Regions from separate parts of the Kribbella alba genome, predicted to be linked through region 2. Evidence: riboswitches for the same ligand, from Rfam matches in the RefSeq annotation. Region 2 holds a riboswitch; the other holds the start of a gene.
The links. Region 2 has a riboswitch for glycine ahead of ABD210_RS12835 (L-serine ammonia-lyase). Riboswitches for the same ligand answer to the same signal wherever they lie in the genome.

Region 1: linked by a shared signal. The riboswitch ahead of gcvP (aminomethyl-transferring glycine dehydrogenase) and the one ahead of ABD210_RS12835 (L-serine ammonia-lyase) in region 2 are both predicted to bind glycine.

What each region holds. Positions count from the first base shown of each region.
Region 1 covers NZ_BAAANE010000009.1:22,489-37,806, forward strand. The annotation lists gene ABD210_RS24865 (serine hydrolase domain-containing protein) at 1-613, opposite strand, end outside; gene gcvP (aminomethyl-transferring glycine dehydrogenase) at 610-3,465, opposite strand; glycine riboswitch at 3,534-3,630, opposite strand; gene ABD210_RS24875 (MerR family transcriptional regulator) at 3,651-4,271, opposite strand; gene ABD210_RS24880 (bifunctional nuclease family protein) at 4,476-4,967, opposite strand; gene ftsR (transcriptional regulator FtsR) at 5,023-5,703, opposite strand; gene ABD210_RS24890 (zinc-ribbon and FHA domain-containing protein) at 5,690-6,211, opposite strand; gene gcvH (glycine cleavage system protein GcvH) at 6,326-6,709, opposite strand; gene ABD210_RS24900 (DUF881 domain-containing protein) at 6,723-7,505, opposite strand; gene ABD210_RS24905 (small basic family protein) at 7,507-7,839, opposite strand; gene ABD210_RS24910 (DUF881 domain-containing protein) at 7,836-8,627, opposite strand; gene clsA (cardiolipin synthase ClsA) at 8,676-9,272, opposite strand; gene ABD210_RS24920 (YciI family protein) at 9,512-9,889, shown strand; gene ABD210_RS24925 (RNA polymerase sigma factor) at 9,886-11,091, shown strand; gene ABD210_RS24930 (VOC family protein) at 11,088-11,174, opposite strand; gene ABD210_RS24935 (error-prone DNA polymerase) at 11,249-14,692, opposite strand; gene ABD210_RS24940 (DNA polymerase Y family protein) at 14,705-15,318, opposite strand, start outside.
Region 2 covers NZ_BAAANE010000004.1:1,262,360-1,277,677, reverse strand. The annotation lists gene ABD210_RS12875 (GntR family transcriptional regulator) at 1-509, shown strand, start outside; gene ABD210_RS12870 (LLM class flavin-dependent oxidoreductase) at 543-1,550, shown strand; gene ABD210_RS12865 (putative hydro-lyase) at 1,583-2,371, shown strand; gene ABD210_RS12860 (aminopeptidase P family protein) at 2,398-3,819, shown strand; gene ABD210_RS12855 (hypothetical protein) at 4,040-4,264, shown strand; gene ABD210_RS12850 (DUF3817 domain-containing protein) at 4,447-4,779, shown strand; gene ABD210_RS12845 (erythromycin esterase family protein) at 4,906-6,912, shown strand; gene ABD210_RS12840 (dienelactone hydrolase family protein) at 6,931-7,590, shown strand; glycine riboswitch at 7,779-7,871, shown strand; gene ABD210_RS12835 (L-serine ammonia-lyase) at 7,947-9,320, shown strand; gene ABD210_RS12830 (hypothetical protein) at 9,460-10,074, shown strand; gene lysX (bifunctional lysylphosphatidylglycerol synthetase/lysine--tRNA ligase LysX) at 10,107-13,460, opposite strand; gene ABD210_RS12820 (alpha/beta fold hydrolase) at 13,520-14,344, shown strand; gene ABD210_RS12815 (ROK family transcriptional regulator) at 14,448-15,318, opposite strand, start outside.

The DNA of each region.
Region 1 (15,318 bases), on a different contig from region 2:
GATGCACCGAGAACCCCCGCGCGGCGGGCGCCACCGGGAAGTACGTCGTCCGCCGCATCTCCAACGGATCGAGGATCCGCGACGCGACCAGCTCCATCCACGGCGCGCCCCGCAACCGCGCCGCGATCTCGCCCAGCAGCGCGTAGCCGAGGTTCGAGTAGTGATGCCGGCGGTCGGGCCGGCCCGCCGCCTGGGAGTCGTCCATCGCACCCGTCAGTGCCTCGAACGAGACCCCCGGATTGCGCTCCCACCAATCACCTTCGGGCTCGGCGTTCATGCCGCCCGAGTGCGCCAGCAACTGCCGGATGGTGAGATCACCGAAGGCGATCCCTGGCAGATGCTTGCCGACGGCATCGTTCAGCGCGAGCAGGCCGTCGTCGCGGCACTGCATGACCAGCACCGCCGTCAACGTCTTGGTGATCGACCCGATGCGGTACTGCACGAACGGCCCGGGCGCCAGTCCCTCCCCGTCGGCGATCTGACCGCGCGAGCCGGTCCAGACCAGCTCACCGTCTCGAACGACGCCGGCGTTGATCGACGGCAACTTCCACTCGCTCTGGGCCACCGCCACCTCGGCGTACAACGCGGCAACGGTGTCGGAACGCAGGGTCACTCAAAGGCCTCCGGGGCTGGGCAGGAGCAGATCAGGTTCCGGTCACCATAAGCCCCGTCGATGCGGCGCACCGGCGGCCAGTACTTCGCGGTCCGGTCGACCGACTGCGGGAATGCCGCCTCCTCGCGGGTGTAGGCGTGCTCCCACTTGTCGTTGATCACGGACGAGGCGGTGTGCGGCGCGTTCACGAGCGGGTTGTCGCCGGCCGGCCACTCACCGGCGGCGACCCGGTCGACCTCGTGCTTGATCGCGATCATCGCGTCGCAGAAGCGGTCCAGTTCGCCCAGATCCTCTGATTCGGTCGGCTCGACCATCAGCGTCCCCGCGACCGGGAAGGACATCGTCGGCGCGTGGAAGCCGTAGTCGATCAGCCGCTTCGCGACGTCGTCGACGGTGATGCCGGTCGCCTTGGTCATCGGCCGCAGGTCCAGGATGCACTCGTGCGCGACCAGCCCGTTCTCGCCGGTGTAGAGCACCGGGAACGCGCCCTCAAGCCGCTTGGCCACATAGTTCGCGGTCAGTACGGCGGCCTTCGTGGCCGAGGTCAGCCCCTCGGCACCCATCATCCGGATGTACGCCCAGGAGATCGCCAGCACGCCGGCCGAACCGAACGGCGCCGCGCTGATCGGACCGACACCCGAGTCGGGACCGGCCTGGTCCAGCAGTGGGTGGTTCGGCAGATAGGGCGCGAGGTGCTCGGCGACCGCGACCGGCCCGACCCCCGGGCCACCGCCGCCGTGCGGGATGCAGAACGTCTTGTGCAGGTTGAGGTGGCTCACATCGCCGCCGAACTCGCCGGGCTTGGCCAGGCCGAGCAGCGCGTTCAGGTTCGCGCCGTCGACGTAGACCTGGCCGCCGTGCTCGTGGACGATCCGGCAGACCTCGGTCACGCTCGCCTCGTACACGCCGTGCGTGGACGGGTAGGTGATCATGATCGCGGCCAGCTTCGACGCGTGCTCGGTCGCCTTGGCCCGTAGGTCGTCCAGGTCGATCGTGCCGTCATCGTTGCCCTTGACAACGACAACCTTCATTCCGGCCATCACCGCGGAGGCCGCGTTCGTGCCGTGCGCGCTGGCGGGGATCAGGCAGACGTTGCGGTCCTCGTTGCCCTGGGCCCGGTGGTAGCCGCGAATCGCGAGCAAACCCGCGAGCTCGCCCTGACTGCCGGCGTTCGGCTGCAGTGACACCTTCGCGTAGCCGGTGACCTCGGCCAGCCAGCGCTCCAGCTGCCCGATCAGCGTCACGTAGCCGGCCGCGTCCTCGATCGGGGCGAACGGGTGCAGGTCCGAGAACTCGGGCCAGGTGACCGCTTCCATCTCGGTGGTGGCGTTCAGCTTCATCGTGCAGGAGCCGAGTGGGATCATGCCGCGGTCGAGCGCGTAGTCGTAGTCGGACAGCTTGCGCAGGTACCGCAGCATCGCGGTCTCGGACCGGTGCGTGTTGAACACCGGATGCGTGAGGTAGTCGCTGGTCCGAGCCACCTCGGGAGCCAGGTCCGCGCCGCTCAGCGATCCGTCGTACCGGACGCCGAAGGCGCGGCAGACGCGGCCGAGCGCGGTGAGGTCGGTCTTCTCGTCGCAGGAGATACCGACGTGGTCGGCGTCCACCAGGCGCAGCCAGATGCCGGTCTGACGAGCCGCGTCGACCACGTCCGCCGCACGGCCCGGTATCCGGGCGAGCACAGTGTCGAAGAACTGGTCATGCACGACCTCGACGCCCCCTGCGCGCAACGACGCGGCCAGGCTGTCAGCGTGGTCGTGCACCCGCTGAGCGATCGCCTTCAACCCGTCGGGGCCGTGGTAGACGGCGTACATCGAAGCGACAACGGCCAGCAGCACCTGCGCAGTACAGATGTTCGAGGTGGCCTTCTCGCGGCGGATGTGCTGCTCGCGGGTCTGCAGCGCCAGCCGGTACGCCGGGGCGCCGTCCGCGTCGACCGATACCCCGACCAGCCGGCCCGGCAGGGACCGCTCGAGCCCGGCGCGAACCGACATGAAGCCGGCGTGCGGACCGCCGTAGAACAACGGCACGCCGAACCGCTGCGACGAGCCGATCACGATGTCCGCCCCGGCCTCGCCCGGCGCCTCGAGCAGCGTCAGTGCGAGGAGGTCCGACGCAACCGCGACCAGGGTCTCCCGCTCGTGCGCGGCGGCGATCAGTGGCTTCAGATCCCGTACGACGCCGCCGGAGCCGGGGTACTGCACCAGGAAGCCGAAGAAGTCGCCGTCGGGCAGGCCGTCGGTCGTGTCGGCGACCACGACCTCGATGTCGAGTGCCTCCGCCCGGGTCTGCACCACCGCGATCGTCTGGGCGAAGCAGTCGGCGTCGACGAGGAAGCGGTTGCTCTTGCTCTTCCGGTTCGACCGGTGCGCCAGCGTCATCGCCTCGGCCGCGGCGGTCCCCTCGTCCAGCAGCGACGCGTTCGCGGTCGGCAGGCCGGTCAGGTCGGACACCACGGTCTGGAAGTTCAGCAACGCCTCCAGCCGGCCCTGCGAGATCTCCGGCTGGTACGGCGTGTAGGCCGTGTACCAAGCAGGGTTCTCCACCAGCCGGCGAACGATCACCGACGGCGTGAAGGTGCCGTAGTAACCCTGGCCGATCATCGTTGTGGCCACGTTGTTGCGCGCGGCCAACTGCCGGAGCTCCGACAGCGCGTCCACCTCGGACGCGGGTTCGGGCAGGCGGAGCGGCTCGGCGGAGCGGATCGACGCGGGCACGGCGGCATCCACCAGCGCGTCGACATCGGCGTACCCGAGGGTCTGCACCATCCGGGCGACCTCGTCCGGGCGCGGCCCGATGTGACGGTCGGCGAAGGCGGCCGAGACCTGCGGCAGGGGTTCGTTCACACTCATCGAGAGGCTCCGTTGCTGACTGTTGCCGGGCCTCCCCCTCTGTCACGCGCTGCACGCTCCAGAGTCGCCTGTGGCACCCGGTCCATGGGCCTGAGAGGTTCCGGGGAGGAATTGCCCCTTCGGCGCCCAGCCAAACAAGGCCTGAGACTCTCCCGAGTGCTGTGTACGGCTGGGTCGAGCCTACCTCAGCCCGTCATACGGGCACGGCGGCGGGCAGCGAGTTCGTCGTTCGCGTGGCCTTCGGAGTCGCCGTCGCTGTGAGCGTCGAGACGCTCGGTCGGCAGCTCGGACAAGGATCCCTCGACCTCGCGCCAGACACCGCCGAGAGCGATGCCGAAGACGCCCTGGCCGCCGGCCAGCAGGTCGATCACCTCGTCCGGCGAGGTGCACATGTAGACCGACGCGCCGTCACTCATCAAGGTGATCTGGGTCAGGTCGTCGATGCCGCGCTTGCTCAGGTGGGCGATCGCGCTGCGGATCTGCTGCAGCGAGATGCCGGCGTCGAGCAGCCGCTTGATCACTTTCAGCAACAGCACGTCGCGGAAGCCGTAGAGACGCTGGGTGCCGGAGCCGGTGGCCGGGCGGACGGACGGCGAGACCAGTCCGGTGCGCGCCCAGTAGTCCAGCTGACGGTAGGTGATGCCGGCCGCGGCGCAGGCCGTCGGGCCGCGGAAACCGACGTCGTCGGGCATCGGCGACAGGTCGTCGTCGAAGAGCAGCCCCTGGACGCCGGCGCTGGCTGCCGCCTCGGCGTGTGCTTCGGACGTCGACTGCGCCGTCAGATCAGTGTCGCCGGTGCGTGTCACGCCTGAGCCTCCCTGGGGTACCGACTGGAACGGATCACATCCGTGGAGTTACAAGACTCCACAACTCCTTCAAGGTAAGCCGCCGACCAGGGCCGGTCAACGACAACCGCCCTGAGCCGGTTGCGTGTCGCGGCACCGATACGAATCGTTACCTGTCCGGGCTTGTACCAGCACGGTTCAAGTTCGGGCTCGTCGTGCGGGTGCTCAACTCTTGTCGAAGTCTTCGGGGGTGACGTTGTCGAGGAACTCGCGGAACCGCTCGACCTCTTCCTCCTCCACCACCTCATCGTCGTCCGTCTCGCTGTCCGGGACCGGGATCCCCGCCTCGGCCAGGATCTCCTCGGTGCAGAAGACCGGCGTACCGGTGCGCAGCGCCAGGGCGATCGAGTCCGACGGACGGGCCGAGATCTCGGTCTTGTCGTCGAACACCAGGATCGCCTCGAACACGCCGTCGGTCAGGTTCACGATCCGGACCTGGCTGAGGGTGTGCCCGAGCACGCGGATGGTCTCGGCGAACAGATCGTGCGTCAGCGGCCTGGGCGGCTCCATCCCCTGCTGGGCGAAAGCGATCGCACTCGCCTCGGCCGCGCCGATCCAGATCGGCAGATAACGCTCACCGCCGACCTCCCGGAGCAGCACGATGGGCTGACTCGAGGGCATCTCAACCCGGACTCCGACTACGTCGACTTCGCGCACCTCTCCAGCCTACTCTGCGGGCCAGCCCCGGGCGGGCCTGCGGGGGTGGCGCTGGTCAGCGTGCGAGGCGGGAGCGGACGAGCGCCGCGTGCAGCCGGACCGCGAGCGCTGCGAGCTCCTGGGTCTTGTCGTCACGGCGCTGGCTGATCACCTGCTCGATCAGGCCGACCTCGCGATCCGCCGCGGTCCGGAACGGCCGCAGGTGCCGGGGTTCGATCCCGTACTCCGCGAACTCGGCCGCGGTCCTCGCCACCAGGATCGCGTCCCCGTCGTAGTGGTTGCCCCGGGCCACCACCAGGTTGTGGCTCTCCAGCTGGTCGAGCAGTTCCGGGGTGATCCCCGCGGCCGCTCGCAGTTCCTCGCGGGTCAACTTCAACTCGGTGCCATAAACGCCGAAGTCCTCCGCACCCGGCAGCCCGGGCGGTTCCGGCAGGTTCTCCGGTGCGGCGGGCCGACCACCCGGAGTGGGACGCAGTCCGCGCTCCATCGCACCCAGGTGTTCCTTGATCACCCTCAGCGGCAGGTACTGGTCGCGCTGGGCCGCGAGCACATAGCGGAGCCGCTCGATGTCGGCGGCGGCGAACTTGCGGTATCCGGACACGGTGCGCGCCGGCGTCACCAGCCCCTCCGCCTCGAGGAAGCGGATCTTGGAGATGGTGACGTCGGCGAACTCGGCCTGCAGCAACTGCAGCACCTCACCGATGCTCAGTCCAGCCGCTGGGTCAGGCTTGGCCACTGGCGTAGTACACCAAGCGGTATTTGCCGATCTGGACCTCGTCGCCGTTCGACAACTGGACCTCGTCGATCCGGTCGCGGTTCACGTAGGTGCCGTTCAGGCTGCCCACGTCGCGGACCTTCACGCCCATCCCGTCCCGGCGGAACTCGGCGTGCCGGCGGGAGACGGTGACGTCATCCAGGAAGATGTCGCTGTCGGGGTGCCGACCGGCCGTCACGACGTCCACGTCCAGCAGGAACCGGCTGCCGGCGTTCGGCCCGCGCTGCACGATCAGCAGCGCCGACCCGGCCGGCAATGCACCGACCGCGGCCTCGTCCTCGGCGGACAACTGCTCGCCCGTCTCGACCCGCTCGATGTCGGTGTCGGAGCCGATCGGGGTCAGCATCGCGGTGTCGGTCACGCCCGGGGCAGGCACCGGACGGTCCGCGCCAGGGAGCATCGTTCCGCACTGCGAGCAGAACCGGCTGCCCTCGGAGTTCTCGTGCCCGCACTGGTTGCAGAACGGCATGCTGTGATCCTCCCGATCGCCGGTGGTCCGGCGACGTCTAGTAGATAGACCCCGTGGAACAAGTGTGGACAGCTAGCTCAACCCTCGACCGGCGGTTGAGGTCCGGCCAACCTATCAGTTCTGCTCAAGGGTCCCCTTGTAGGTGTCGGCGTCCATCAGGGCCGCCACCTCCTCCTCGTCCTCGATCTCGATGTCCAGCAGCCAGCCCTCGCCGTACGGGTCGGTGTTGACCAGGTCCGGCTGGTCCGCCAGAGCCTCGTTGACGGCCTTCACGGTGCCGTTCACCGGAGCGAACAGATCGCTCACGCTCTTGGTGGATTCCAGCTCGCCGCAGGAGTCGCCGGCCCGCACAGCGGTGCCGATCTCGGGCAGCTGGACGTACACGATGTCACCCAGCGCATCCTGCGCGAAGTCGGTGATACCGACCCGCGCCGGGCCTTCCTCACCGGCCTTCACCCATTCGTGCTCGGCCGTGTACTTCAGGTCTTCGGGGTACACCTCGGTCCTCTTTCTACTTGGAAGGGCTGGGCGTCGGGCGAGCGTAACGATGCTCGTCGGGAGCGTGCAAGGCGGTGATCTGCAAGGACGGCAACTCGGTCACCTCGGCGGTGCCGCCGACCTGCGGACCGGTCACCTCGCTGACCAGACCGCCGGGGAAGTTCGCCGCCTCCGCCAGGTTGTGCGATTCGCCGATCGCCTCGATCACGTACGGCGAGACGACCTTCTCGCCGTCGATCCTCACGCCCGGGGCCTCGTCGGTCAGGTCGGTGCTGGCGACCACCCGGACCGAGCCGTTGATCTGGATCGCCTCGGCGCCCGCGTCCCGGAGTTCCTCGATCGCATCCAGCAGGTTGCTCGAGGTCATCTTGCCGGCCGGGTCGTTCAAGGTGATCCGCACGCCGGGGCCCTGCGCGGGCAGCGTGCCGGCCAGGATGCCGAGCACGCGCACCTGCTGCTCGGCCTGCTCGCGGGCGGTCTGCGCCTTGTCCGCGCTCGAGGCGAGGTTGTTCTTGCGCGCGTCCAGGTCGGCGATCTCGCTCTCCAGCCGACGGGTGTTCTGGCCCAGGCCGTCCAGGATCGCGATCAGGTCCTCGCGCCGGGCGTTCTGGTAGCCGTCGTCGGCCCGGTTCACCCGGACCTGGACGACCGCCATACAGGCGACCAGCGCGAGCACGACCGCGACGATCGCCTGGCCGCGGGACGGCCTGAACCCCGCGCGCAACCGCCGCAGCGCCAGGTTCGGCAGCTTCGCCTTCGGCTGAGCCGGCGGCGGGGTGGGTTCGTCTGCGCTCATGTCAGGCCCTGAAGATGTGTCGCCGGATCGCGGCCATGTTGGTGAAGATCCGGATGCCCAGCACGACGACCACGCCGGTGGACAGCTGCGAGCCGACCCCGAGCTGGTCGCCCAGGTAGACGATCAGGGCCGCGATCAGCACGTTGGAGATGAACGAGACCACGAACACCTTGTCGTCGAAGATCCCGTCGAGGAACGCCCGCAACGCGCCGAAGACCGCGTCCAGCGCTGCCACCACTGCGATCGGCAGGTAGGGCTGCGCCCACTCCGGCACGTTGGGCGCGACGATCAGACCGACGACCACGCCGATGACAAGACCGAGGACGGCGATCATTTCGGTCCACCCACCTTCGCGTACCGCAGCGCGATCGTCGCATCGGCTGGCACCAGCAAGGAATCCTCCGTCGTGATCGTGCTCCGGACACCGTAATTGCTGACCAGGTACTGCACCCACTGGCCACCCGAACTCTGCGCGAACCGGGCCGGCATGGTCGCGGTGTCACCGATCGCGAGCACCGTGTACGGCGGGGTCAGCGAGGTGTAGTCGACAGTGATGGCACTGCCGGCGCTGCGGATCGCCGTCATCGACGTGAGCCGGTGGCCGTTCACCGAGATCGCCTCGGCTCCCGAGGCCCACAACCCGTTGACCAGCTGCTGCAGATCGACGTCGAGCAGCCGGCCTTCCTTGTCGGCATTCTTCGCATCATCGACGACCGCCTTCAAGCCCTGGCCGGTCACGGCGACAGCACCGGCCTGCAGCTCCAGGTTGTCGAGCTGCTGCTGCAGAGCGGCACCTGAGCTGGAATTGCTCAGCCCGCCGGCCTGCAGACCGCGGACCTCGTCGGCCAGCTTGGTCTGCTGGGCACGCAGATCGTTCAGCCTGGTGTCGGCCTCGTTGATCCGGGTGATCAGTTCCTTGCGCTGCGTCTCGGCGGCCGGCGCACTGCGGTAGTTCTGCGAGGCCGCGACCGCGAGCAGGAAGCCCAGCGCGGCCAGCGCGATCACGAGGATCACCCGGTGCCGGGACTTGTTCGGCCGGTCGCCCTGCGACGGACGCGTCCGGGCCGCGACGGCGTACCCCTCGTCCAGCGGGTGGGCCATCAGGTTGTTCAGCAGTGACATGGACGCGTCTACTCGGCGCTGCTGTCCTGGTGGGGACTGAGTCACGATCTACCCGGCCGGCCCACTGATCGGTTTCACCGTCTGGATGAGGTGGCGCAACTGCGCGAAGTACAGCGCACCGGCCCAGTAGTAGAGCGCGGTCCCCCAGATGGCGAAGGCCCAGCCGAACACCCGGGCCAACAGGTTCAACGTGCTGTCGCCGTCGCCCAGCAGGAGCAACGGGAACGCATAGAGCAGACAGAACGTGGCCGACTTGCCCAGGAAATGAACGGGCAACGCGTTGAAGCCGCGACGATGCAGAGCCGGCAGTGTGAAGGTCAGCAACAGGTCGCGCAGCGGCAAGGCGATCGCCAGCCACCACGGGATGATGTCGCGCAGGGCGAGCCCGAGCACGGTCGCGAAAATGTAGAGGCGGTCGGCCACCGGGTCGAGCATCTGCCCGAGCCGGGTGGTCTGGTTCATCCGCCGGGCGATCTGGCCGTCGGCCCAGTCGGTGAACCCGGACACGGCGAGCACCAGCAGGGCCCAGCCGTCCTTCTCGGGACCCAGCACCAGCCACAGGAACAGCGGCACACCCAGCAACCGGAGGAAGCTGAGTGCGTTCGGGATCGTCAGTATCCGGTCGGACACTTCCAAGTCCGGCACGCGACCCTCCCAGTTTCTTCAACGCCCCTGTCCCGGTCGTTACTGTACTTGGACACGCCACCAGGTTTTGCCCCGGCCACTCCGGGGAAGCCCCCGTTTGTCCCCTGAATAGCTGAACGGGTCCGAACCGGTTCGGCTATGCCTGCTGCACAGCGGTGACCCGACGGTGATCGGATCGAGATCATCGGGCCCCGGACGGAACTATGGTGGGCGGGCAAGGGCGCCGGAGAGCGGAGCACATGGTGAAGTTCCTGATCCTGATCTATGACAACCCGGCCTCGCGGGAGCTTTGGTCGCAGCTGACCGAGGAGCAGCGCAGGGAGGGCGTGCAGGGATACCGCGCGTTGAACGCCGCGCTCGAGGCGTCCGGCGAAGGGATCGTGAACCAAGCGCTGGCCGACGCCGACCAGACCAAGCAGGTGACCATCCGCGACGGCCGGGTCGTCACCACCGACGGACCGTTCGCCGAGGTCAAGGAACAGCTGGCCGGGTTCTACCTGGTCGAGACCGAGACGCTGGACAGGGCCGTCGAGTACGCCGCGATGATCCCCGAGGCGAGCGGGTTCGGCATCGTCGAGGTTCGGCCGGTGATGGACCTGAGCGCGCTGGGGTTATGAACGCCATCGAAGACCTGCTGCGAGAGCTCGCCCCGCAGGTGCTCGGCCCGCTGGTCCGGCGGTACGGCGGGTTCGACAGTTGCGAGGACGCCGTCCAGGACGCGCTGCTGGCGGCCTCCCGGCAATGGCCTGTCGACGGGGTGCCGGACAACCCCCGCGGGTGGCTGATCACCGTCGCCTCACGCCGGCGGATCGAAGTACTGCGAAGTGAGGCAGCCCGGCAGCGGCGCGAGGAGAACGTCGCCGCGATGACCCCGGCCGATCCCGACCCGGCGCCGAGTGTCGACGACACCCTCACCCTGCTGCTGCTGTGCTGCCATCCCTCGCTGACTCCGCCGGCTCAGATCGCGCTCACCCTGCGAGCTGTCGGCGGCTTGACCACCGGTGAGATCGCCCGGGGCTTTCTGGTGCCCGAGGCAACGATCGGACAACGGATCAGCCGGGCGAAGGCGAGGATCAGGGCCGGCGGGGCAGAGTTCCGGATGCCATCCGAGGGCGAGCTGTCGGAGCGGATGGCCGCGGTCCTCCACGTGCTTTACCTGGTCTTCAACGAGGGGTACACGGCCAGCTCCGGCGAGAGCCTGCACCGGGTCGAGCTCAGTGCCGAAGCGATCAGGCTGGCCCGGCAACTGCATGAGCGACTCCCCGAGGACGGTGAGGTATCAGGGCTGCTCGCCCTGATGCTGCTGACGGACGCCCGCCGACCGGCCCGGGTCTCGCCGGACGGCGCGCTGGTCCCGCTGCCCGAACAGGACCGCTCGCTGTGGGACTCCCGAGCTGTTGCCGAGGGCACCGAGTTGATCACCAGGACGTTGCGCGAGGCGCCGATCGGCCCGTATCAGCTGCAGGCCGCGATCGCCGCGGTACACGACGAGGCGGTGAAGGCGGAGGACACGGACTGGCGGCAGATCCTGATGCTGTACGAGTTGCTGGACTTGGCGGCGCCCGGACCGATGGTGAGCCTGAACCGGATCGTGGCGGTGGCGATGGTGCACGGCCCCGGCGCCGGGCTCGAACGGTTGGAGGCGGCCGAGCAGGACCCCGCCCTGGCCGGACACCACCGGGTGGCCGCAGTACGAGCTCATCTGCTGGAGCTCGCAGGCGAGAAGGAGGCGGCGCGGGACGCATACCGGCTGGCCGGCCGCCTCACCCTCAGCCTTCCCGAACGGCGCTACCTGGAGTCCCGCGCGTCGTCGCTCTAGCCCGGTGCCTGCCAGCTCGACATCTCGGTCGCGCCCAGGGCGACCAGACGGGCTACTTCTGCGGCGATGTCGTCGGTCTCGATGTCGAGGTGTTACGCGGCTCACCGTCGATCGCCTGTACCAGCACATCGGGTGAGCCGTACCTGTCCTGGAACCCTCAGCGGAAGTCGCGGGAGGTGGTTTTCGCGGCCAGCGGGAGGCGCTCGAGTTTGTCGGCGACGAGGTTCGTGACGCCTTGAGAGCGTTCGAGCCGGCCGCGGATGATCATCGCGCTGGATTCGCGGGCGATCCGTCGGTAGCGGTTCCAGACGCCGTTGGAGCAGATGACGTTGATCATGCCGGTCTCGTCCTCCAGGTTGAGGAAGGTCACACCGGCGGCGGTGGCCGGGCGCTGGCGATGGGTCACCACTCCCCCGACCAGCACCCGGGTGCCGTCCTCTGCGGAGGACAGTTGGTTCGCCGCGAGGATGCCGCGCGCCTCGAGGGCAGCCCGGACATGCCGGATCGGATGGTCGTCCGGCGAGATCCCGGTAGCCCACAGATCGGCCATCGTCGTCTCCATCCCGCTCATCCCGGGCAGCATCGGCGGCGCACCCGAACTGCTCACGCCGGACAGATGCCCGGGACGTTCCTCGGCGGCCCGGCCCGCGTTCCACAACGCCTGCCGCCGGGACAACCCGAACGAGTCGAACGCCCCCGCCGTCGCCAGCGCCTCCACCTGTACTGCGGTCAGTCCCGTCCGGCGGACCAGGTCCGACATGTCCGCGTACGGGCCGTTCTTCTCGCGCTCCGCCACGATGGTGGTCGCCGCGGGCAGGCCGATGGACTTCACCCCGGACAGGCCGAGCCGGACCGTCAGGCGACCGTCCCGCCGGTGCAGGTCCGGGTCGAAGGGCTGCCGGGGGTCGAACTCACCGACCGGTGGCTGTTCGATCCGCAAACAAGATTCGTTGCCCGTAGCAACCACTTCAGTGGCGGCGTCGATCGGTTCCAGCACTGCGTGGATGCCGGACTTCAGCAGATCGGGCCGGTGCACCTCGACGCCGTGCCGGCGGGCGTCCGCGACCAGCGACTGGGGTGAGTAGAACCCCATCGGCTGGGCCCGGAGCAGCGCCGCCAGGAAGGCGGCCGGGTAGTGCAGCCGCAACCAGGTGCTGGCGTAGACGAGCAGCGCGAAGCTGATCGAGTGGGACTCGGCGAACCCGAAGTTCGCGAACGCCTCGATCTTCTCGTAGATCTGGTCCGCCGTGTCCCCGGTGATCCCGTTCGCCGCCATCCCGTCGTACAACTTGGTCTTCAGCGACGAGATCTTCTCGACGCCGCGTTTGGAGCCCATCGCGCGGCGGAGCAGGTCCGCGTCCTCGCCGGTGCAGCCGCCGACCGTCATCGCGATCTGCATCAGTTGCTCCTGGAAGAGCGGGACGCCGAGCGTGCGCTCCAGCACCGGCTGCAACGTCGGGTGCAGGTAGGTGACCGGCTCCTCCCCCAGCTTGCGGCGGATGAACGGGTGCACCGCGCCGCCCTGGATCGGGCCGGGCCGGATCAGCGCCACCTCGATCGCCAGGTCGTAGAAACTGCGCGGCCGCAGCCGGGGCAGCGTGCTCATCTGGGCCCGGCTCTCCACCTGGAACACCCCGACCGAGTCCGCCTTGCAGAGCTGGTCGTAGACGCCCGGCTCCTCCTTCGGGATCGCGTCCAGAGTCCAGTCCTCGCCGAGGTATTCGCGGACCAGATCCATCCCGTACTGCAGCGCGGCGAGCATGCCCAGACCGAGCAGGTCGAACTTGACCAACCCCATCCAGGCGCAGTCGTCCTTGTCCCACTGCAACACCGTCCGGTTCTCCATCCGGGCGTGCTCGACCGGCACCACGTGCCCGACCGGGATGTCGGTGAGCACCATGCCGCCGGAGTGGATGCCCAGGTGCCGGGGGAACTTCAGCAGCTCCTCGGCCAGCTTCACCACCGGCGCCGGGATGTCGTGGTCGACACTGCTGCGGACCGCGCCCCACGCATCCACCTGTTTGGACCACGCATCCTGCTGCCCGGTGCTGAACCCGAGCGCCTTGGCCATGTCCCGCACTGCGAGCTTCGGGCGGTAGGTGATCACATTCGCCACCTGGGCGGCGTTGCGGCGGCCGTACTTGCCGTAGACGTACTGGATCACCTCCTCGCGCCGGTCGGAGTCGAAGTCGACGTCGATGTCGGGTTCCTCGTCCCGGGCCGCGGACAGGAACCGCTCGAACGGCAGGTTGTAGAACACCGGGTCGATCGCGGTGATCTCCAGCGCGTAGCAGACCACCGAGTTCGCCGCCGAACCCCGGCCCTGGTAGAGGATGCCCTGGCGTTTGGCGAACATGACGATGTCGCGCACGATCAGGAAGTAGCCGGGGAACTTGAGGTCCGAGATCACCTTCAGCTCCCGCTCGACCCGTTCCTCCGCCTCCACGAACAACTTCCTCGGCTTGTCCGCGTAGCGCTTCTTCACCCCGTCCCGGCAGAGCTTCTTCAACCACTCCATCGGGGTGAACCCGGGCGGAACCTCCTGGTGGGGCAGGCTCGGCTTGGCCGCACGGAGGCTGAACTCCAGCTGGTCGGCCAGCTCCACCGAGCGCGTGACGGCCCCGTCGTACCGGTGGAACCTGCTGAGCATCTCCTCGCCCGACCGCAGGTGGGCGGTGCCGGCCGGAGGTAACCAGCCGTCCATCTCGTCGAGACTGCGTCGCGCCCGCACTGCGGCGATCGCGGCGGCCAGCTTGTGCCGTCGGGGTTGCGCGTAGTGAACGTTGTTCGTGGCAACCACCGGGAGACCCTGGTCGGCAGCGAGCCGGGCCAGTACTGCGTTCTTGGTGGTGTCCATCGGCAGGCCGTGATCGATGAGCTCCACGACGACCCGGTCCTTGCCGAACAAGGCGGTCAAGCGATCCAGCTCCTTGGCGGCAGCGGCCGGTCCGTCGGCCTGACCACCTAGCTCCAGCGCCCGGCGTACCAGGCCTTTGCGGCAACCGGTGAGAATCAGCCAACTGCCCTCGCCGATGGCGGCGAGCTCCTCCAGGTCGTAGACCGGGCGGCCCTTCTCCTGGCCGCGCAACTGCGCCTCGGTGATCGCGCCGGCCAGCCGGTGGTATCCCTGCTGCCGCTCGGCCAGCACCAGCAGGTGGCTACCTTCCGGATCGGCCATGCCGTTCTGCGGTTTGGTCAGCTCCAGTGAGAGCTCGGCACCGAACACGGTGTGGAGATCCTCGTACTCCTCTGCTGCCTCGGCCATCCGGACCACGCCGTAGAAGCCGTCGTGATCGGTCAGCGCGAGCGCGTGCAGCCCGAGCCGGACCGACTCCTCGACCAGGTGCTCCGGCGAGGAGGCCCCGTCGAGAAAGCTGTAGTACGAGTGGCAGTGCAACTCGGCGTACGGCACGACCGGCCCCTCGGGCCGCCGGGGCTTGTCGACCGGATCCGGATCGTACGGCAGGCGGTGCCGCGACCAGGCGGGTCCATCCCCACCATCGGCCTCCAGCAACTCGTCCGCAGGCTGAGGCGGCCGCGACCGGTCCGACAACTTCCGCTCCAACTCCGACCACGGAATCGGCGGATTGTCCCACCCCATCAGCCGACTCGCTCAGTCATAGCTGGCCTCTATCCACCAGTGGTTGTTGCGGACGGCGAAGAGCCAGGCCCGACCTTCGGCGCTGACGAGCTGGAAGCGGGCCAGGCGATTCTCGGCCTCCTCGTCCCACCAGCGTTCCTCCACCGGCCAGGGGCCCGCCCAGGCCGTGACCGGGTGCAATTTGTTGCTATCGGCAACTTGTGGACCGGGTTCGAGCCGGAAGGCGGCGGGTGCGCCGGACAGGATGCCGCGGGCGCTCACCGAGACCTGCCGGCCGTCCGCGGCCAGCACCAGGGCAGGACGGGGCGACGGGTAGACCGTGGTGGGAGCCGGCGCCGGCATCGATCCCGGCCAGGGCAGCTCCGGCGGACGGGCCGGGACCGGGCGATCACCCCACGGGACCAGCGTCTGCCGTTCCGCGAACCCCCGGCCGCCGCCGATCACCACCGAGGCGACGGCGCCGTGGCCGAGCATGCTCTGCACCCGGGACAGGGCCCGGTGGATCCGTTCGTCGGGACCACCGCCCCACAGGCCGTCGGCATGCGCACCGACCGGATCGACCTCCTCCGGGATCAGCCGGATCCGCACCACCGGCGAGGTCAGCTCGCTGGTCGCCGTACCGCTGC
Region 2 (15,318 bases):
GCGAGGCTTTCCGCCTGCTCACCCACGAAGGTCTGCTGGTGCACAAGATGCACCGCGGCGTCTTCGTCCCCGAGCTCACCGAGGTGGACGTGGTCGACCTCTACCGCCTCCGCCGGGTGCTGGAGTGCGACGTGGTCCGGTCTCTGGTGGACAGCCACCCTGACAGGCTGGATCCACTGCGCGGCGACGTCGAGGCGAGTGAGTCAGCCGCTCTGGTGGGTGACTGGATCGCGGTCGGTACTGCGAACATGCGGTTCCACCAGCACCTCGTCGGCCTGGCGGACAGCACCCGGCTCGACGAGATCACCGGCCGCTTGCTCGCCGAGCTCCGGCTGCTCTTCCACGTCATCGCCACACCGCAAGCGCTGCACGAGCCCTACATCGGCCGGAACCGAGCCCTCCTCGAGCTGCTCGAAGAGGGGCAGTACCAGCGAGCCGCCGATCAGCTCAACCAGTACATGCTCGACTCCGAAGCGGGCCTGCTCGCTGCCTTCCGCGGTCGAGGTTGAGCTCAGCGGAGCCGGTGACTCCCGGAGCGACCGATGACCGGCCTCCAGGTGGACATCCGCGTTCCGGTCGGCCGCCCGCTGCCCGAGCTCGCCGAGTTCGCGGCCTACACCGAAGCCGCCGGGCTCGACGGCATCGGCGTACCTGATCACCATCACACCGGGCGGGACGCCTACCTGGTGCTGGCGGCGATGGCGCTGCGGACCGAGCGGCTGTCGCTCTACCCGGCCACCTCGAACGTGGTGACCCGGCACCCGCTCGTCTCTGCGGCCCTGACCAATTCGCTGGACGAGCTGGCACCGGGCCGGGCGATGATCACCGTCGCGCCCGGATTCCTGTCGGTGGAGAAGGCCGGTGAACCGAAGGCCCGGCGGGCGCGACTGGGCGAGATCGTGCTGGCTTTGCGCGGCCTGCTCGGTGAGGGCAGGACGCGGTTCGACGGGCACGAGCTCGAGCTCTTCCACCGGCCGCAGTCGGGTTCGCGGGTGATCGTGCTCGCCTCGGGGCCCAAGCTGCTGGAGCTGGCTGGTGAGGTCGCGGACGGCGTGATGATGCTGGTCGGTCTGCACCCCGGCAGCGTCGAGGCCGCTCGGCGGCATGTCCGCATCGGCGCCGAGCGGGCCGGTCGGGATCCGAAGTCGATCGAAGAAATCTTGATCGTGCCGTTCGGGCTCGGCGATGCCGCGACGGTGCGCGCTTGGCCGCGCGGGTGGTTCCGTCCGGGACAGCCTTGGTTGCGCTACCCGAGCGCGTCCAACCTGACCTGGCTGCGGCACGCCGGCATCGAGGTTCCGGACGGACCACCTGAGGACCTCGACGACGACCTGGCCGATCGGATCTGCACGGCGTACGGGTTGTTCGGTACCGCCGAGCGGTGCGCCGATCGGCTCGTGCAAGCCCACGCCGAGCTCGGGATGAGCCGCGTCTTCCTCTTTCCCGCCCACAGCTGGGACACGACGTACGACCTGCCCCGTGCGGAGGTGGACGCGTTCGGCAAGACCATCGCTCCGGCCCTGAGGGCGGCCGGCCTGTCCGCCCCGTGAACCGTCCATCCGCGAACCCTGAGGAGAAACCGATGACCGCTCTCGTCGACGCCGCCAGCCCCGTCGGGGCGCGCCGGCTCTACCGTGACGGCCTGGTGGTCCCGACCACCGGCCATGCGCCGGGCTTCACTCAGGCCAACCTGGTGATGCTCCCGCAGGACTGGGCCTACGACATGCTGCTGTTCGGCCAGCGCAACCCCCAGCCCGTCCCGCTGCTGGACGTCACCGACGCGGGATCCTTCCGTACTGCGCTGGCGCCCGACGCTGATCTCCGGACGGATCTACCGCGTTATCGCGTCTGGCGGGACGGGGAACTCGTCGACGAACCCACGGACGTGGTGGACCTGTGGCGGGACGACCTCGTCACGTTCCTGATCGGATGCAGCTTCAGCTTCGAGACGGCACTTCTCGAGGCGGGGGTCCCGGTCCGGAACCTCGAGCAGGGGCGCAACGTGTCGATGTTCAGCACGCGGGTCCAGTGCCGTCCGGCCGGGCGTCTGAACGGTCCACTGGTCGTCTCGATGCGGCCGGTTCCCGCCGCACTGGTGGCGACCGCAGTACAGGTGACCGGGCGGATGCCGCAGGTCCACGGGGCGCCGGTGCACGTCGGTTCGCCGGGGGAGTTGGGGATCGCTGACGTGGCTCGGCCGGACTTCGGGGAGCCGGTGGAGTTCGAACCGGGGGACGTGCCGGTTTTTTGGGCTTGCGGAGTGACGCCACAAGCTGCGTTGATGTCTTCACGGCCCCCGTTCGCGATTACCCATGCCCCCGGGCACATGTTCGTGACCGACGTGCCGGACAGCGCCTATCGAATGCCATGACCACCAGGCTCTAGGGGGAGCAGCGGATGAGTGACGACCGGACCGAGGAACAGCGCAAGTCGTACCGACCCATCGATGCGGTCGGGTTCCGCGAGTCGATCAGCCGGAACTGGGGACCCGTGGACCGGTCGGTGGTGGTGCCAAAAGGTCTGGCGGAGGCCGCGGGCGAACATCGGCGGCGGCTGACCGAGGCCCTGCCCGGTCGCCGGATCGCGCTCGGCGCCGGCCGCGCCCCGGTCCGCTCGAACGACACCGACTTCGGCTTCCGCGCGGACAGCGACTTCGTCTGGCTCACCGGCTGTCAGGCCGAAGGGGCCGTGCTGGTGATCTCGGGCGACGGCGACTCGACGCTCTACCTGCGTGAGACCGCCGGCCCGGACGAGGTCGACTTCTTCGCGAACGCGCGCGACGGCGAACTGTGGATCGGCCCGGTGCCGGGGCTGAAGGACTGGTCCGACGCGCTGCAGATCCCCTGCCGGCCGATCGAGGAACTCCCCTCGGCCGTGCGTGGCGCCGTACCGTTCATGCTGGCGACGTACGGCGTGGAGCCGATGCTCGACGCGCTCGTCCAGACCTCGCCGACCGACGGCAACGCGTTGCGGCAGACGCTGGCCGAGCTGCGCCGGATCAAGGACGACTGGGAGATCGACCAGTTGCGCGAGGCGGTCGCCGCGAGCGTGCTGGCGTTCGCGGACGTGGCCCGGGAGCTGCCCGAGGCGGTCCGTGGTGGCGGCGAGCGGTGGCTGCAGGGCACGTTCGACCGGCGTGCGCGAACCGCCGGCAACGGTCCCGGCTACGCGTCCATCGTTGCTGCCGGCAACCACGCGCCGGTGTTGCACTGGGTGCGGAACGACGGGGCCGTTCGCGAGGGTGACGTCATCCTGCTCGATGCCGGGGTGGAGACGCGCACTCTGTACACGGCCGATGTCACCCGGACCTTCCCCGTGACGGGCGAGTTCAGCCCGGCCCAGCGGCAGGTGCACGACCTGGTCCACGCCGCACATGTCGCCGCACTGGACGCGGTCCGCCCGGGTGCGCCATACAGGGCCTTTCAGTACGAGGCGATGCGGGTGCTGGTGGATGGGCTGCGCGACTGGGGCGTGCTCGACGTGTCGCTGGACGAGGCGCTCGGGCCGGATGGGCAGCAGCACCGGCGATATGTCGTCTGTGGGCTCGGCCATTACATCGGGCTCGATGTGCACGACTGCGACGCCGCCCGCCCGGAGACCTATTTCGCGGCCGACCTCGAAGTAGGCATGGCGATGGCGGTCGAGCCGGGTCTCTACTTCCACCCGAACGACGAGACGCTGCCCCCTGAACTGCGCGGCATCGGCGTACGGATCGAGGACAACGTGGTGGTTCATGCCGACCGCACCGAGATCCTCACAGCCGACCTCCCGATCACCACGGACGGCCTCGAACAGTGGGTCCGAACTCAACTACGCTGACCGCGACAGCGTGACTACCTTCCGAAGTGAAGCGATCACTTAAAATAATCTGGTCACAAGCAGTAACACTTCTGGGTTCGCCCACGATGTAGCGAGCGGGGGAGGGTCGAACTCGGCCCGGCGCGTGGCAGTGGGGGGCCGCGGCTACGCGCCGGCCGGGCCGACCCCGACTGGGACCCGGGGGGGACCCAGGTGGTCCCAGGCACGGGGGAGTTTTCCGATGAACTTGCGAGTGCGAGTGGTGCATCATGCGTGCGCCGGCCAGTATCACTGGTACGCCGACATCGACGACGCGGACGATCCGCAGCCCGACGATCCCTTCTGGTACGTCGATCGCTGCCTGAGCCAGACCGAAGCCTTGGAGACAGCCTGCGCTCAGCTGCTGTCGCTGGCGGAGGACGACTCTCTGACCAGGGTCCAGGAAGCCAACCTCGTCCACGTCTGACTCTGCGCTGACACACCACAGGCTGGAGACCGTGGTGTGCCAGCGCAGTTGCTTGGGAGTCAGCCGATCGGCTGTACTGCGGGACAGGCGGTCCCGCGCGCGGGCACCTTCCCAGGCACATCGCGGGCTGACCTCTTGCCGGTCCCTCGGGCTCCTTGGGGGACTTGTTAAGGTCTCGAGTGATGACTGAGACGACGACCGTTGTTGAGAGCCCGGCCGGATCGAAGCAGGCGAGGTGGTTCCAGGCAGTGGCGATCGCCGAGGCGATCTCGTGGACCGGGCTGCTGATCGGCATGCTGTTCAAGTACGTGCTGTCAGACAACGAGATCGGCGTGAAGGTCTTCGGGCCGATCCACGGCACGATCTTCATCGCCTACGTGATCACCGTGGCCGTGGTGCGCAAGCCGCTGCGCTGGACGTGGTCCACCACGCTCCTGGCTTTGGCCGCGAGCATCCCGCCCCTCTTCACCTGGTTCTTCGAGCTCTGGGCTCAGCGCACCGGCCGGCTCAGCTGACCTCGAGCACCGCAGGATCACCGACCCAGGCGGTCTTGCGATTCCGCGCCATTGCGGCGTTTGCACTCGTGCGTGTCCGGGAACCACGGCCGGAAGCAAGCATCCGAGGGTGAGCAGGTGGCAGACATGGTCGACCGTGTCTTCCGTGACCGCAGGGACGCCGGGCGAGTCCTGGCCAAGCTCCTGGAGCACCACAGAGACAAGCCCGACGTGGTGGTCCTCGCTCTGCCTCGGGGAGGCGTACCGGTGGGGTACGAGGTCGCCACAGCACTCGGCGCACCGCTCGACGTGTTCCTCGTCCGCAAGCTGGGCGTGCCGGGCCGCGAGGAAGTGGCGATGGGGGCGATCGCCAGCGGTGGGATCGTGGTCATCAACGACGACGTCGTGCGCGGCCTGCGGATCGGCGCCGAACAGCTCCAGCAGATCGCCGAACGAGAGGCTCGCGAGTTGCTGCGCCGGGAGGCGGTCTACCGCGACGGGCGGCCGGCGCCCGACCTCAGCGGGAAGACCGCGATCCTGGTCGACGACGGCCTCGCGACCGGCGCAAGCATGCACGCAGCGGTAGAGGCCTTGCGAGAGCGACTGCCCGCCCGCATCGTCGTGGCGGTGCCCGCGGCGCCGGAGTCCAGCTGCCGCGAACTCGAACGAATGGTGGACGAGGTTGTCTGTGCCAGCACCCCGACGCCGTTCCTCGCCGTCGGGGAGTCCTACTGGGACTTCACCCAGACCACCGACGAGGAGGTGCGCGAGCTGCTGCAGGCGGCGGTGGCGCCGTCGCCGGAACGGTCGGGCGCAGCGGAGCCGTCGCCCGCAGCGTTGGTTCGCGCACAGGCCCGGCCGGTCGCGGAGGGCGTGCCTGCTACGGACACGTTGATGTCCATCGTGGGCGACGCCCAGTTCGTCCTGATCGGCGAGGCCTCACACGGCACGCAGGAGTTCTACGAAGCCCGGGCGGCCATCACCCGGCGACTGATCGAGGAGAAGGGGTTCAACGCGGTGGCGGCTGAGGCGGACTGGCCGGACGCGTATCGAGTGAACAGGTACGTCCGCGGGCGGTCCGACGACGCGGCGGCCGAGGAGGCGCTCCGCGACTTCTCCCGCTTCCCCACCTGGATGTGGCGGAACACCGCCGTGCTCGACTTCGTCGGCTGGCTGCGCGAGTACAACGACCACCTCGAGGAAGGCGCCATGGCGGGCTTCTACGGGCTGGACCTGTACAGCCTTCGCCGATCGATGGAGGAGGTTGTCGCCTACCTGGAAGAGGTGGACCCCGCCGCCGCGGCCCGGGCCAGGGAGCGGTACTCCTGCTTCGATCACTCCTCTGGGGACGACGGCCAGTCGTACGGTTACGCGGCGGCATACGGAGCGGGTGAGTCGTGCGAGGAGCAGGCTGTCGCACAACTCGTCGAGCTGCAGCGGCTCGGGAACGACACCCGCGGCGAAGACGCGCTGCTCCCCGAGGACGAGCTCTTCTACGCCCAGCAGAACGCCACGGTCGTGCGGGACGCCGAGGTGTACTACCGGACGATGTTCGGCGGGCGGTCGAGCTCCTGGAACCTTCGCGACCGCCACATGGTCGACACACTGGACGGCCTCACCCGTCACCTGTCCGGGCAGCGGGGTGGGACGGCCAAGATCGTCGTGTGGGCGCACAACTCCCACGTCGGGGACGCCCGGGTCACCGAGTCCGGGATGCGGGGCGAGGTCACCGTCGGCCAACTGATGCGCGAACGCCATCCTGACGCCTGTCGGCTGATCGGGTTCACCACCCACACGGGCACGGTGACCGCGGCCGACGACTGGGGCGGACCGGCCGAGCGCAAGTGGGTGCGGCCGGCGCTTCCCGACAGCGTCGAAGACCTGTTCCACGAGACCGGCGAGAAGGAGTTCCTACTCGCCTTCCAGGTCGCGCCGAAGGCCGCCGAGCTGCTGAGCGCGGCCAGGCTCGAGCGCGCGATCGGTGTCATCTACCGGCCCGAGACGGAGCGGCAGAGCCACTACTTCCGGTGTCGCGTCTCCCATCAGTTCGACGCGGTCATCCACATCGACGAGACGCGAGCGGTCGAGCCGCTGGAGCGGACGGCCCGCTGGGAGACCGGCGAACTGCCCGAGACGTATCCGTTCGCCGTGTAATCCCTAGGAGTCCTGGCGATGCCGACCGTGGAACAAAGTGTGCAGATACCGGTCGCGGGTGTCGAACTCGATGCCGACGTCACCGTGCCGGAGCAGGCCCGCGGTGTTGTCGTGTTCGCGCACGGCAGCGGCAGCAGCCGCCACAGCCCGCGCAACCGGTATGTCGCCGAGCAACTCCGCAATGCCGGCCTGGCCACTGTCCTGGCCGACCTGCTCACCCGTGAGGAGGAGGAGATCGACGCCCGTACTGCGGAGGTCCGGTTCGACATCGACCGTCTGGCGGTCCGAACCAGCGCACTGGCTGACTGGGTGACCGAGCAGGAGACCACCGCGGGGCTCAGCATCGGCCTGTTCGGCGCCAGCACCGGTGCCGCAGCCGCCCTGGTGGCCGCTGCGGCGCGACCGGAGGAAATTGGTGCCGTGGTCTCGCGCGGGGGCCGTCCTGACCTGGCCGGTGAGTGGCTACGGCTGGTACGCCAACCCACTTTGCTGATCGTGGGAGAACTCGACGCCAAGGTCATCCAGCTGAACCAGCGCGCCCGGGAGAAGCTCAGCGGCCTCAGCCGGCTGATGATCGTCCCGCACGCGTCCCATCTCTTCGAGGAGCCGGGAACCCTCGAGAAGGTCGCCCAGTTGGCTTCGGCCTGGTTCGTCGAGCACCTGGCCGGACGCGACTGAGTACGGCGCGCCGGCCGGTTTCGGACGTCGGTAGTACGCGCGGTGGTTGTCAGGCGAGCAGCGTCCGCTGCGGCGCGGCATCCCGGATCCATCGCTGGAGGGAAGCGGCTCCACCGTCGGATTGACGCGCGCGGCGGGCTCGCCGTACGGTCACGGCGTCCGACAACCCAAACTGCACAGCAGCCGCATGAACCCGTGCGGGAGAGACCTGGGCTCGACCCAGGCGCCGTAGGAGCAACTCTCCCCAAGAATCTCTCAGGCACCCTCACCGCACGGGCGAGGCACCTCTGGAAGGCAGCAGCCTGACAGAGCGGGGAGGCATACCGACCGGTCGATGACGACCAGGAGGCCTCCACATGGCGATCAGCGTGTTCGACCTGTTCAGCATCGGGATCGGCCCGTCGAGCTCCCACACCGTGGGTCCGATGCGCGCCGCCCGCACCTTCGCTCTCGGCCTTGCCGCCGACGGCCTGCTCACCCGTACTGCGGCCGTCGAGTCCCAGCTGTTCGGCTCGCTCGGCGCGACCGGGCACGGGCACGGCAGTAACAAGGCGGTCCTGCTCGGTCTGGAAGGGGAGGACCCGGAAACGGTCGACACCTGCTCGGTCGAGGACCGGGTCGCGGCGATCCGGACGGCGGGCCGGCTGCGGCTCGCGGGTGAGCACGAGATCGCGTTCGACGAGAACAGCCAGCTCGTCATGCACCGGCGCAAGTCGCTGCCGTACCACCCGAACGGGATGACCTTCGTCGCGCGGGATGGCGCTGGTGAGGTGCTGCGCGAGCGGACGTACTACTCGGTCGGCGGTGGGTTTGTCGTCGATGAGAACGCCGCGGCCGGCGACCGGATCGTGCTGGATCGGACGCCGCTGAAGTATCCGTTCCGGTCCGGGGCCCAACTGCTCGACCGGTGCCGTGAGTCGCAACTGCCGATCAGTGAGGTGATGCTCGCGAACGAGCTGGCCTGGCGGGCCGAGCCCGAGATTCGCGACGGGCTACTGCACCTCTGGCAGGTCATGCAGGACTGCGTGCAGGAAGGCTGCGGCACCGAGGGCATCCTGCCGGGCGGTCTCAAGGTTCCGCGCCGGGCGCACGCGCTGCACCAGAAGCTGACCCAGGATCCGTGGTCGGTGGATCCGCTGAAGGTGTTGGACTGGGTGAGCCTGTTCGCGCTGGCCGTCAACGAGCAGAACGCGTCCGGCGGCCGGATCGTCACCGCGCCGACGAACGGTGCCGCGGGCATCATTCCGGCGGTGCTGCACTACTACCGGCGATTCGTGCCCGGTGCCACCGAAGACGGGGTGATCCGGTTCCTGCTGACGGCCGGCGCGATCGGCGTGCTCTACAAGGAGAACGCGTCCATCTCCGGTGCCGAGGTCGGGTGCCAGGGTGAGGTCGGATCGGCCTGCTCGATGGCGGCGGCCGGCTTGTGCGAGGTTCTCGGCGGGACTCCGGAGCAGGTGGAGAACGCGGCCGAGATCGCGATGGAGCACAACCTCGGCCTGACCTGCGACCCGGTCGGCGGCCTGGTCCAGATCCCCTGCATCGAGCGCAACGCGATGGCCTCGGTGAAGGCGATCAACGCGGCCCGGATGGCGATGCACGGCGACGGCGTCCACGTCGTCACCCTCGACAAGGTGATCAAGACGATGCGCGAGACCGGCGCGGACATGAAGGTCAAGTACAAGGAGACCTCCCGCGGCGGCCTCGCCGTCAACGTCATCGAATGCTAGCGACCGGACCAATTAGCTGACTCTTTGCGACGGAGTGGTCGCACTGTGGTGATAACGATGGCGAATGTGGTGTCGCGACCGGGAAATAGTTCCAAAGGGCTGTTTGAAACGCTTCTTCAACCGCTACTGTGCGGGACTTGTGAAGCCGTTCTCCGAGGAAGAACAGGCAGACCGCCGCCGGCCCTGGCAGAAGCGTGAGGGGTTTCGCCGGATCGCCGTTCTCATCGCCGCCCCGACGGGCGTCTATGCCCTGTTGGTGGTCATCAGCTTGCTGGGCGGGCCGCGGATCGGGGCGCCGCTGATCCTGCTGCCGGACCCTGGTGGTGCGGACGCGGTCAACCCGCTCGCCGGACCGCCGTCGAGTGGGCTGCCCGCGAAGGTCTTCCCTGCGATTCCGCCGGAGACCCCGACGGCGATCCCGGTGCCGACACCGGTGCCGACGGCCGAACCATCCGGGCAGCCGACCGAACCGCCCAGCGCAAAACCGGCAGACAAGGCAGCCACCTCGACGACCAAGCCCCAGGCGCCGCAGACAGTCGGCGAAGCGGTCGCGCGGCCGACAACCGGCGACAGGCCCACGCCAACCAGGCCGCCGACCGTCACGACTCCACCTCCGCGGCCCACGCATCCCACGCCGCCTCCGACCACGCCTCCTCCCACCACACCCAGCGATCCGCCAGGTCGGCCGGACCACCCGCAGCCGCCGACCCTCGCGGACATCCTGCGCGGCCTGATCGGCGAAGTCGGCCTGTAGCTCCTCCGCGCACGAACGGCAACCCTGTGCGGTCAGGGGCGAGGGGCGGGGCGGACGAAGGGAAAGGCGAGGGTGGAGCGGATGTTCTGGCCGGTGAGCATCATCATCACCCGGTCGATGCCGATGCCGAGCCCGCCCGTCGGCGGCATCGCGTACTCCAGCGCGCTCAGGAAATCCTCGTCCAGCGACATCGCCTCGGGATCTCCCGCGGCCGCCTTCAGCGACTGCTCGGTCAACCTGCGCCGCTGTTCGACCGGATCCACCAGCTCGGAGTACGCCGTACCGATCTCGGCGCCGAAAGCGACCAGGTCCCAGCGCTCGGCGAGTCTCGGGTCGGACCGGTGCGTGCGGGTCAGCGGCGACGTCTCCAGCGGGAAGTCCGTGTAGAAGGTCGGCGTCGTGGTCTGCGGCTCGACCAGTTCGTCGTACAGCTCGAGGACCAGTTCGCCGGCCGACAGGTCGAACGCGACGTGCACGCCGTGTTCCGCGCAGAGGCACCGCAACCTCTCGACCGACGTACCAGCGTCGATCTCGACGCCGACCGCTCGGCTGACCGCGTCGTGCACACTGATGACGGGCCAGTCGCCGGAGATGTCGATCTCGCCGTCCGGGCGCTTCACCAGGGGCTTGCCGAACACCGCGGTGGCGGTCTCGATCAGCAGTTCGCGGGTGAGTTCGCGCATCACGATGTAGTCGGCGTACGGCTGATAGGCCTCGACCGAGGTGAACTCCGGGTTGTGGGTCGCGTCGGCGCCCTCGTTGCGGAAGTTCCGGTTCAGCTCGAACACCTTGCCGAGCCCGCCGACGCTCAACCGCTTGAGGAACAGCTCGGGCGCGATCCGCAGGAACAGTTCGGTGTCGTAGGCATTGATGTGGGTCACGAAAGGACGCGCGTTCGCGCCGCCGTGCACGGCCTGCAACATCGGGGTCTCGACCTCGATGAAGCCGCGCGCCTCGAACCCGTTCCGCAACGCCCGTACTGCGGTACTGCGGTGCTGCATCATCTGCAGCGACTCGGGGTTCATCACCAGGTCGAGATGGCGCTGCCGGACCCGGGCCTCCGGATCAGTGAAGCCCTTCCGCTTGTCCGGCAAAGGGTGCAGGCACTTGGCCGCCATCACCCAGCCGGTCGCCGCGATCGAGAGTTCGCCGCGGCGACTCGTCACCACCTCACCCGTGACGCTGACGTGGTCGCCGATGTCGACGAGCTTGCGCCAGTGCTCGAGCGCCTCGTCACCACAGGCCTCGGCGGTCAGCATCACCTGCAGGTCGGCAAGTCCGTCCTGCAACTGAGCGAACGACAGCCCGCCGTGGTTCCGCATCCGCATCACCCGACCTGTGACCGACACCTCCTGGCCGGTGTGGTGGTCCGCGGGCAGGTTCTGGTGGAGGGCCCGGATCCGTTCCAGCGTTTCCGTCCGGGGGACTGAGACCGGATACGGTTCGATTCCAGCGGCGACGAGTCCAGCCAGCTTGGCGCGGCGGATCTGCTCCTGCTCGGTGAGTCGCCGATCCGGCACTGCGGGCCGCAGCAACTCCTCCTCCTGCTCGCGAACAGCCGCCGCGAACCGGCCGCCGTCCGCCGCCATGATCGCGTGCCGCTCGGCCGTCTCCGCGGTGTCCACGCGGGTCCACGGCCGCGGCGCGGGCAGGAAGCCCTCGGCTGTGCCGGCCGCGAGCAATACCTGTGCGAGTGAGGCGCCGCGCGAGTAGCAGATCAGTCTGGGCGACCAGCGCGGCAGGTACTTCTCGTTCGACTGGTAGAGGCTCTCCAACTGCCAGAACCGGGAGGCGGCGGTCAGCAGCGCGTTCGTGATCCGCAGGACCGGACCGGCGCCGATTCGCTCGGCGTCGCTGAAGATCTCGCGGAACATCGCGAAGTTCAGCGAGATGTGGTGGACGCCGAGGTCGCCGCAGGCATCCACCAGCGAGGCGACCATGAACTCCATCAGTCCGTTCACCGACTCGGGATCGCGCCGCATCAGGTCCAGCGAGACGCCCCGGACACCCCACGGGACGAACGACAACAACCCTCGTACCGCGCCGTCGGAGTCGCGCGCGATCACCATCACGCAGCGCGCGTCGGCGGGATCCCCGAGACGGCCCAGGGCCATGGAGAAGCCGCGCTCGGTCTGCCCTCCACGCCATTGCTCGGCGAGCCTCACGTACTCATGGAGGACGTCAGGCGACAGATCCCCGTGTCGCCTGACCTCGGCGTGGTACCCGGCTCGATGGGCTCGGGTGACAGCCTGGCGGACCGGCCGCATCGTCCGGCCTTCCAGGGTGAAGTCGGCGACGTCGATGATCGCCTCGTCGCCCATCGCCAGTGCACGAAGACCAGCGGCGGCATAGGCTTGCGCGGCTTCCTCGCTGGCGGACAGGACCGCGGGGGACCAGCCGTAGGTGCGCGCCTCGGCGAGCCAGCGCTGGATCGCCCCGGGCCAGGCCGCGGGATCACCCAGCGGATCGCCGCTGGCGAGGCTGACCCCGTTGACGACCCGATAGGCGATCGCGGCGTTGTTGTCCGGAGAGAACACCACGGCCTTGTCGCGCCGGGTGGCGAAGTACCCGAGCGAGTCGCGTTCGCCGTACTCGAGCAGCAGGCGCCGGACCTGCAGCTCCTCGACCTGGCTCAGGTAGCGGACCCGTTGCACGGATCGCAGGAAGATCGCGAACGCGATCACCAGGGAGGCCGCGGAGATGAACCCGACGGTCAGGCCGACCCAGCCGTGGCCCTCGTGGTCGGCGCCCATCCGGGTCCGGCTCTGGCCGAGGGCGGCGACGATCCCCCAGCCGATCTTCTCCCGCTGACCGCGCAGGGTGTGCGGGAAGACCTGCGTCAGGGTGATGCTGATGGCTATCGAGATCACCAGGCCCGTGATCAGCGCGCCGATCGCGAGCCGTCTGGTGCCGGGCGCGAGCCGGGCCGGGAAGCTGCTCCGGATCGTCCACAACAGCCCGATCATCAAGATCGGCACGATCACCTGGGCGATGCTCAGCTCGAGATCACCGAAGGAGGCCGGGCCGAACTTGGCGTTCAGCTCCGGATCGTTCGGGTTGGCGATCTGGACGCTGATGAAGCCCAGGTTGGCGATCTGTTCGAGCAGCCACAGCCCCTCGAACACCCACAGCACCCAGAGCAGCGCCGCCCGCTTGCCCCGCAGCAGGGCGCTGCCGACGACGGCGAGATAGACCGCGGACAGGAAGGTGTGACCGGCCGGGATACCGAAGAATTCGATGACGCCCTCGGCGTCCTTCACGAACTCCGGCGCGAACAGATGCAGCGGTACCGCGATGAACGAGCAGACAGCGGCGAACAAGACGGCGCGACCGACCCATACGGCGGCCCGCTGCTGCCACTTCGGGATCACCTGTTCCGATGACACCTGACTGATCATCCCATTCACTCCGAATGCACTTGGACCCATGTGCGACTCTGGCCAACATGGCGGCAATCCCCGACCGGTTGATGCGCGACGCGATGGCGACTGATGCCCAGTCTGAGGCAAGCCCCCAACCGCTGAGCGAGACCTGGATCGTGCTGCCCGGTCTGGCCGAGACTCCCGACGAGTTCGGCCGGGTCCTGGAGCTGCTGCCCGGCCTGGATGTTCGCGTCGTCGATCCCTGGCTTACTCCGGTGACCTCGCCGCCGGAGGAGTTGCGCTCGGCAAGTGGTGCCGGTACGCCGGTACGCCTGGTCGGGCACTCCATCGGGGGCCTCGCGGCGCTGCGGTGGATGCTCACGTACCCGGGAGAGGTGGAGCGCCTGGTCCTGGTCGACACGAGCCTCCCGTCGGAGACCGGCTGGCGGTGGTTCTACCCGGGGGCGCGCGGCGACCGGCTGATCCGCTCGGTGCTGAGGGTTCTCGGCCGGATAGGCACACCGCAGCTCTTCGGCCCCGGCGTGCGTCGCCTCCTGATCTGGGTGGGCAGCACCGCCAACCGGGATCTCTTGCCGAAGGCAACCGCTCGAAGCCGGTACGGCGCAGCCGACTCGTGGCTCCGCTTCTGGCACGAACTGACGTGGAGCTGGCTTCTGGCCGCAGAAGTGGCAACTCTGCTTGCCCGACCGGGGCTAGCCATTCCGCCCACGGCGTTGCTGGTAGCAACCGGCGGCAGCTCCCGCTTCACCGCCGCGCGTTGGCTGGCCGGCCAGCAATCCCTCGCCGCCGCGCTCAACGCCACCATCCAGGTCTACCCCGACTCCGCCCACCTCCTCCACCTGGACCGCCCCGACGCGATCGCCCACGCCATCACCCCTCCCCGCTGACAGCTCAGCAATCGCAGCGGCCTCAACAACGGCAATGCGATGACCGTTCAGTGCTGCGGGGGACACGTGGTACCCCGCGACCCGAACCGTCCACGAGTTGGAGTCAGGCAGGGGTGGTGAGGGCGGGGGTGGGGAGCTTGCGTTGCCAGACCTCGTCGAGGGCCATGCGCATGGCGCCGGTGACTACGGCGTCTTCGGCGAGGGCTGAGAGCTCCAGCTTCGGATGGTTGAGGGTGAGCAGGCGGAGCTGGTCAGCGATGGCGTCCAGCAGTACTGCGCCCGCTCGTGCCACACCGCCACCGATCACCACGGCCGTCGGGTCGAGGACCAGTACTGCGGGGGCCAGGGCCCGGGCGAAGTCCCGCGCAACCTGCTGCACAACCGCCTGAGCCACAGGGTCCCGCTCTGCCGCAGCAGCGAACACGTCGGCGGTGTCCAGCTGGTCCCGGCCGAGCTCTGCCAGCCGCGACTCCGGATTGTCGAGCACAGCCTGTCGCCCGAGTGCAGCGATCGCCTCTGAGCCGACTGCACGCTCCAGCGGACCGCGGCTGTCCTCGGGGTTGATCACATCGTCCGGGCCGGTTGCGATGAAGCCGATCTCACCGGCGGCACCAGTACCGCGGTGGAGTCTGCCGTCGATCACGATGCCGGCGCCGAGCCGCTCACCCCACTGAACGGCCAGCAGAGTCCCGGTGCCACCCCGCGCCGCGGCGATGGCCAGCGCAGCCAGGTTGGCGTCGTTGTCGAGCATCACCGGGCAGTCGAGCAGGCTACGGACATGCTTGGTCAGGTCGATCGCGGACCAGCCGGGCACACTCGGGACCAGCTGAACCCGGCCGATGTGCTCGTCCACGATGCCGGGGCTTGCCGCGACTGCCGCCGCGATGTCCTCGGCAGGCACCTCTGCCTCGGCCAGCGCCTCGGTGATCACCTCGCTGATGACTCCGAGCAGCTCCTGGGCGGTCCACCCGGGC